DNA from 3 places in the Lysinibacillus sp. FSL L8-0312 genome. Region 2 is predicted to be linked to each of the others. Evidence: a T-box and tRNA genes for the amino acid it is inferred to sense, from the RefSeq annotation. Region 2 holds a T-box; the other regions hold tRNA genes.
The links. The T-box of region 2 lies ahead of MHI22_RS09305 (valine--tRNA ligase). A T-box ahead of a tRNA ligase gene usually reads a tRNA of that ligase, here a tRNA-Val.
Positions count from the first base shown of each region.

Region 1: it encodes a tRNA-Val, which carries the amino acid that the T-box ahead of MHI22_RS09305 (valine--tRNA ligase) is inferred to sense. The anticodon was not compared.
Region 3: it encodes a tRNA-Val, which carries the amino acid that the T-box ahead of MHI22_RS09305 (valine--tRNA ligase) is inferred to sense. The anticodon was not compared.

Region 1 is NZ_JBBOOV010000001.1:2,150,193-2,152,423, reverse strand. It holds gene MHI22_RS10825 (cysteine desulfurase family protein) at 1-276, shown strand, start outside; rRNA gene rrf (5S ribosomal RNA) at 596-711, shown strand; tRNA gene MHI22_RS10815 (tRNA-Val) at 722-797, shown strand; tRNA gene MHI22_RS10810 (tRNA-Thr) at 801-876, shown strand; tRNA gene MHI22_RS10805 (tRNA-Lys) at 885-960, shown strand; tRNA gene MHI22_RS10800 (tRNA-Leu) at 978-1,062, shown strand; tRNA gene MHI22_RS10795 (tRNA-Gly) at 1,098-1,172, shown strand; tRNA gene MHI22_RS10790 (tRNA-Leu) at 1,178-1,266, shown strand; tRNA gene MHI22_RS10785 (tRNA-Arg) at 1,275-1,351, shown strand; tRNA gene MHI22_RS10780 (tRNA-Pro) at 1,359-1,435, shown strand; tRNA gene MHI22_RS10775 (tRNA-Ala) at 1,452-1,527, shown strand; tRNA gene MHI22_RS10770 (tRNA-Met) at 1,555-1,628, shown strand; tRNA gene MHI22_RS10765 (tRNA-Ile) at 1,636-1,712, shown strand; tRNA gene MHI22_RS10760 (tRNA-Ser) at 1,728-1,820, shown strand; tRNA gene MHI22_RS10755 (tRNA-Met) at 1,874-1,948, shown strand; tRNA gene MHI22_RS10750 (tRNA-Asp) at 1,952-2,027, shown strand; tRNA gene MHI22_RS10745 (tRNA-Phe) at 2,085-2,160, shown strand; tRNA gene MHI22_RS10740 (tRNA-Gly) at 2,166-2,231, shown strand, end outside.
Region 2 is NZ_JBBOOV010000001.1:1,828,880-1,831,110, reverse strand. It holds gene MHI22_RS09310 (valyl-tRNA synthetase) at 1-641, shown strand, start outside; T-box leader at 914-1,172, shown strand; gene MHI22_RS09305 (valine--tRNA ligase) at 1,255-2,231, shown strand, end outside.
Region 3 is NZ_JBBOOV010000001.1:2,459,978-2,462,208, forward strand. It holds tRNA gene MHI22_RS12430 (tRNA-Leu) at 1-76, opposite strand, end outside; tRNA gene MHI22_RS12435 (tRNA-Cys) at 123-196, opposite strand; tRNA gene MHI22_RS12440 (tRNA-Gly) at 205-279, opposite strand; tRNA gene MHI22_RS12445 (tRNA-Gln) at 284-358, opposite strand; tRNA gene MHI22_RS12450 (tRNA-His) at 376-451, opposite strand; tRNA gene MHI22_RS12455 (tRNA-His) at 487-562, opposite strand; tRNA gene MHI22_RS12460 (tRNA-Trp) at 575-648, opposite strand; tRNA gene MHI22_RS12465 (tRNA-Tyr) at 662-745, opposite strand; tRNA gene MHI22_RS12470 (tRNA-Thr) at 755-830, opposite strand; tRNA gene MHI22_RS12475 (tRNA-Phe) at 843-915, opposite strand; tRNA gene MHI22_RS12480 (tRNA-Asp) at 932-1,007, opposite strand; tRNA gene MHI22_RS12485 (tRNA-Met) at 1,011-1,085, opposite strand; tRNA gene MHI22_RS12490 (tRNA-Val) at 1,112-1,187, opposite strand; tRNA gene MHI22_RS12495 (tRNA-Glu) at 1,203-1,277, opposite strand; tRNA gene MHI22_RS12500 (tRNA-Ser) at 1,302-1,393, opposite strand; tRNA gene MHI22_RS12505 (tRNA-Asn) at 1,399-1,475, opposite strand; rRNA gene rrf (5S ribosomal RNA) at 1,492-1,607, opposite strand; rRNA gene MHI22_RS12515 (23S ribosomal RNA) at 1,720-2,231, opposite strand, start outside.

The DNA of each region.
Region 1 (2,231 bases), 320 kb from region 2:
TGCCAATTAATAGAATGTAACCAACAATTGCCTACTATTTGTGGCGTAATGATGGATAAAATAGAGGGACAATATGTTCTTTTAAAGTTAAATGAGGCAGGAATCTGTATTTCGACGGGTAGTGCATGTGATATTCATAGTGAATCTGGAACGAAAGCCATTTTATCAATGGGTTACTCTTTGGAAGCAGCACGCCAATTTTTTAGACTATCTTTTGGAGCTTCCACTACATTTGAAGAAATTCTAAGATTGAAACAAGAGCTTTTAACTATTTAATGAAACAACAAGTGAAGGGTTTTCTATACCCTTTCCTTGTTTAGAAATAGATTATAAGCTAAGAAAATAGGTGAAATAAAATAATTGTTTTCTTTTGAAACAACAATTGTTATAATATTTTGCAGGGCAATATTTTCTCTTACTTAGCAAAAATAACTTCAAAAAGTAATAATTTCTTTTTTTTATAAAAAAGTATTGCACAATGTGAGAAAACGTTATACAATAATTCTTGTCTTGAAGGACAGGTAAACAACTTCAAAACAAGATACATAAAGAAACTTCTGCTAAGAACGCAGAAGCCAGCACATCCATGTGCAAGTCTAGTGATGATGGCAAAGAGGTCACACCCGTTCCCATACCGAACACGGAAGTTAAGCTCTTTAGCGCCGATGGTAGTTGGGGGCTTCCCCCTGTGAGAGTAGGACGTCGCTAGGCATAATACCCAGGAGGATTAGCTCAGCTGGGAGAGCATCTGCCTTACAAGCAGAGGGTCGGCGGTTCGAGCCCGTCATCCTCCACCATATGCCGGTTTAGCTCAGCAGGTAGAGCAACTGACTTGTAATCAGTAGGTCGTGGGTTCGATTCCTATAGCCGGCACCATTTTTTTAGAGCCATTAGCTCAGTTGGTAGAGCATCTGACTTTTAATCAGAGGGTCGAAGGTTCGAGTCCTTCATGGCTCACCATTTTTAAATAATAATAAGCGGGTGTGGCGGAATTGGCAGACGCACTAGACTTAGGATCTAGCGCCGCAAGGCGTGGGGGTTCGACTCCCTTCACCCGCACCATTATTTCATTGCCAGATAAAAAAACTTATGCACATGCGGAAGTAGTTCAGTGGTAGAACACCACCTTGCCAAGGTGGGGGTCGCGAGTTCGAACCTCGTCTTCCGCTCCAAATGTGCCGGGGTGGCGGAACTGGCAGACGCACAGGACTTAAAATCCTGCGGTAGGTGACTACCGTACCGGTTCGATTCCGGTCCTCGGCACCATTTTTAATGCGCCCGTAGCTCAATTGGATAGAGCGTCTGACTACGGATCAGAAGGTTATGGGTTCGACTCCTGTCGGGCGCGCCAAAAAGAACGGGAAGTAGCTCAGCTTGGTAGAGCACTTGGTTTGGGACCAAGGGGTCGCAGGTTCGAATCCTGTCTTCCCGACCATTTCCAAAGAAATTATGGGGCCTTAGCTCAGCTGGGAGAGCGCCTGCCTTGCACGCAGGAGGTCAGCGGTTCGATCCCGCTAGGCTCCACCATAATAAATTAACCAGTATAAAGATCCTGGCGGCGTAGCTCAGCTGGCTAGAGCGTACGGTTCATACCCGTAAGGTCGGGGGTTCGATCCCCTCTGCCGCCATCTTAAAGGACCTTTAGCTCAGTTGGTTAGAGCAGACGGCTCATAACCGTCCGGTCGCAGGTTCGAGTCCTGCAAGGTCCACCATTTATATATTGCAACGGAGGTATACCCAAGTCTGGCTGAAGGGATCGGTCTTGAAAACCGACAGGCGGGTAACACCGCGCGGGGGTTCGAATCCCTCTACCTCCTCCAGTTTTAAATCTTTATAAATGGTGCTTTAAAAACTCGAAACCGTATAAAATTATCGCGGGGTGGAGCAGTGGTAGCTCGTCGGGCTCATAACCCGAAGGTCGTTGGTTCAAATCCGGCCCCCGCAACCAAATGGTCCCGTGGTGTAGCGGTTAACATGCCTGCCTGTCACGCAGGAGATCGCCGGTTCGATCCCGGTCGGGACCGCCATTATTTTCATAAGAAGATATGAAAAGCAAAAGAAAATAAGCTTAGCATGGACGAAATGGGTCAGTAGCTCAGTTGGTAGAGCATTAGATTGAAGCTCTAAGTGTCGGCGGTTCGATTCCGTCCTGACCCACCATTTATGCGGGTGTAGTTTAATGGTAAAACCTCAGCCTTCCAAGCTGATGTCGTGGGTTCGATTCCCATCAC
Region 2 (2,231 bases):
GCCCAACAGAATTAGCTGCTGTACAAATTAAACCACAGTGGCAAGCCATGCAGTTAGAGGATTCACTTCGATTAATGGGCATCTACCATATTACGGCACATGTTCGTTTTGATTTTCAAGATATGCAAGCATTTACAGGTGATGATAATTTAATTACAATTGATGCCCTTGATGTCCAAGGAGATACTGGTTATTTTGAGTATGCTGTCCCTTTACATGTGGATTTACCAAAAGAATCGGATGTCAAAGATTTAATGGTCAAAGATATTCGCCCTAGTCTGTCGAATCAGATGTGTCAGCTTGAGTGGACAGTTACAAGTATTTTTAACGAATATGAACCCGTTGTTGAAAATGATACTTTAGACAATCCACACCTAATGGCTCATGCTTTCGATCAAGAAGAAAAAATGGCTGTGATCGAGGAAAGTGTTCAAGTGAAACAACCTACCGCAGTAGCAGCAGCTTCACGCCAAGAGACCTCTACAACAGTTGACCAAAAGATAGTAATGAGAGAATCCTCAAGCCATATTGTTGTACGTGAATCCAGCACTTGGCATGAAGTGCCTTCCATGATTTGGGACCTAACAGAAGAGTATACACCGCTTAAAGTCCGTGTTTCAAATGATGTCTTTCAAAAGTAAATAGCAGAGAAGTAGTAGGAGCAATAAGAAGACTAAATCGCCTGATGTTGGCACAATAATGACACGGATGAACTGAAAAGCACAAATTGGCACAATAATGGTTCTACAATAAAAACGAACTTGTCGTAGCCAAGGAGGTAAAAGCCAAGGGTTATACTTGCGTCGACGCATTGAATTGTCACTTCCTTTTCTATTTACTTTACTCTTACTAAAAGATGACTAAATCACTTGAAAAATGACACGATTCTGCGGTACAATAAGGAAAATCAAATACAGATGCTATGATAGGGAAGAGTAAATTATGTCTACATTTTCAGAGAGGAAACGGTAGCTGAGAAGTTTCTATTTGTACTTAATTGAAGGTAGCCCTTGAGCAGCTTTAGTGAACTAACAGTAGTTAAAGCCGGTTAAACACCGTTACCGAATTAAGAGCCAGTAGGGAAGGCTGAGAAAATATGTCATTTAGCATTGATCTTAACCGCTGCTGGAATTAAAGGTGGTACCGCGAATTAAAACTCCTTCGTCCTTTTAGACGAGAGGAGTTTTTTTTATTGGGTAAAAAAATGAACAGCATTTCTTTACCAATAGTCTTCAAACAATAGGAGGAGTCAAGATGACAGAAAACATTTCAATGCCAACTAAATATGACCCACAGTCCATTGAAGCCGGTCGCTATGAATGGTGGTTACAAGGGAAATTTTTCGAGGCACAGCCTGAAAGTGGGAAAAAGCCTTATTCCATCGTTATTCCACCACCGAACGTAACAGGTAAATTACATCTTGGGCATGCTTGGGATACAACATTACAAGATATCCTTACTCGTATGAAACGCATGCAAGGCTATGATGCCCTTTGGTTACCAGGTATGGACCATGCAGGGATCGCAACACAAGCAAAAGTAGAAGCAAAACTGCGTGAGGATAATATTACACGTTATGATTTAGGCCGTGAAAAATTCCTTGAAAAAACATGGGAATGGAAAGAAGAATATGCTGGACATATTCGTGATCAATGGGCAAAGCTTGGCCTTGGTTTAGACTACACACGTGAACGTTTCACACTAGATAAAGGTCTTTCAGATGCAGTTAAAACAGTTTTTGTTGAGTTATATGAAAAAGGTTTAATTTACCGTGGCGAACGTATTATCAACTGGGATCCAGCAGCGAAAACAGCATTATCTGATATTGAGGTAATTTATCAGGATGTGCAAGGTGCATTCTATCATATGAAATATCCTTTAGCGGATGGCTCAGGATATGTAGAAGTTGCTACAACACGTCCTGAAACAATGCTCGGTGACTCTGGGGTAGCTGTTCACCCGAACGATGAGCGCTATCAGCATTTAATTGGTAAAACAGTTATTTTACCGATTGTAGGTCGTGAAATTCCGATTGTAGCTGATGACTATGTTGATAAGGAATTTGGTACTGGAGTTGTAAAAATGACACCAGCCCATGATCCGAACGACTTTGAAGTTGGAAATCGTCACAACCTAGAGCGCATTCTTGTGATGAATGAAGACGGTACAATGAATGATCTTGCTGGCAAATATAAAGGGATGGATCGTTTTGAATGCCGTAAGCAAATTGT
Region 3 (2,231 bases), 630 kb from region 2:
GTGGTCGGGGTCGAACCGACACTCCAAAGGAACACGATTTTGAGTCGTGCGCGTCTGCCAATTCCGCCACACCGGCATAATGGAGATAAAAAAAATCGGATACACCGATTAGAGTTAAAATATGGAGGCGGCAACCGGATTTGAACCGGTGATAAAGGTGTTGCAGACCTGTGCCTTACCACTTGGCTATGCCGCCATCGAAGTTGGAGCGGAAGACGAGGTTCGAACTCGCGACCCCCACCTTGGCAAGGTGGTGTTCTACCACTGAACTACTTCCGCAAAATGGCTGGGGTACCTGGATTCGAACCAGGGCATGACGGAATCAAAATCCGTTGCCTTACCGCTTGGCTATACCCCAAAAGATAATTATATAAATGGGGCGACTGATGGGAATCGAACCCACGAGTGCCGGAACCACAATCCGGTGCGTTAACCACTTCGCCACAATCGCCATTATATTATAATTTTTATTAATTTTACTTTAAATGGGGCGACTGATGGGAATCGAACCCACGAATGCCGGAACCACAATCCGGTGCGTTAACCACTTCGCCACAATCGCCATAAAATTAATTGGCAGGGGCAGTAGGAATCGAACCCACACCAAAGGTTTTGGAGACCTCTATTCTACCGTTGAACTATGCCCCTATAATAATAAAACTGGTGGAGGGGGACGGATTCGAACCGCCGAACCCTAAGGAGCGGATTTACAGTCCGCCGCGTTTAGCCACTTCGCTACCCCTCCGGGAATACATGGTGCCGGCGATAGGAGTCGAACCCACGACCTACTGATTACAAGTCAGTTGCTCTACCAACTGAGCTACACCGGCAAAAAAACATGATGGGTCAGGACGGAATCGAACCGCCGACACTTAGAGCTTCAATCTAATGCTCTACCAACTGAGCTACTGACCCTTGTTATTAAAATAAATGGCGGTCCCGACCGGGATCGAACCGGCGATCTCCTGCGTGACAGGCAGGCATGTTAACCGCTACACCACGGGACCATTTGGTTGCGGGGGCCGGATTTGAACCAACGACCTTCGGGTTATGAGCCCGACGAGCTACCACTGCTCCACCCCGCGATAATCATATACTATTGTAAAAATAATGGTGGAGGATGACGGGCTCGAACCGCCGACCCTCTGCTTGTAAGGCAGATGCTCTCCCAGCTGAGCTAATCCTCCATCTGGGTATTTAAATGGTGACCCCTACGGGATTCGAACCCGTGTTACCGCCGTGAAAGGGCGGTGTCTTAACCACTTGACCAAGGGGCCAACTTTTGGAATAAATCAAAGTGCTGGCGGAGAGTAAGGGATTTGAACCCTTGAGACAGTGTTAACCGCCTACACGATTTCCAATCGTGCTCCTTCGGCCACTCGGACAACTCTCCAAGAATGGCTCCGAAGGCAGGACTCGAACCTGCGACAACCTGATTAACAGTCAGGTGCTACTACCAACTGAGCTACTTCGGAATAATTTTAGTATATAGCCTAGCGACGTCCTACTCTCACAGGGGGAAACCCCCAACTACCATCGGCGCTAAAGAGCTTAACTTCCGTGTTCGGTATGGGAACGGGTGTGACCTCTTTGCCATCATCACTAGACTATTTGAAAGACAATACTTATTATAACATATTTTATCAAAATTACAAGTATATTATAATATTTTTTATTCTTTCAAAACTGGATAAACGTACATTGAATGGTTCAAACGTTTTGGTTAAGTCCTCGATCGATTAGTATTCGTCAGCTCCATGTGTCACCACACTTCCACCTCGAACCTATCTACCTCATCGTCTTTGAGGGATCTTACTTACTTGCGTAATGGGAAATCTCATCTTGAGGGGGGCTTCATGCTTAGATGCTTTCAGCACTTATCCCGTCCACACATAGCTACCCAGCGATGCCTTTGGCAAGACAACTGGTACACCAGCGGTGTGTCCATCCCGGTCCTCTCGTACTAAGGACAGCTCCTCTCAAATTTCCTACGCCCACGACGGATAGGGACCGAACTGTCTCACGACGTTCTGAACCCAGCTCGCGTACCGCTTTAATGGGCGAACAGCCCAACCCTTGGGACCGACTACAGCCCCAGGATGCGATGAGCCGACATCGAGGTGCCAAACCTCCCCGTCGATGTGGACTCTTGGGGGAGATAAGCCTGTTATCCCCGGGGTAGCTTTTATCCGTTGAGCGATGGCCCTTCCATGCGGAACCACCGGATCACT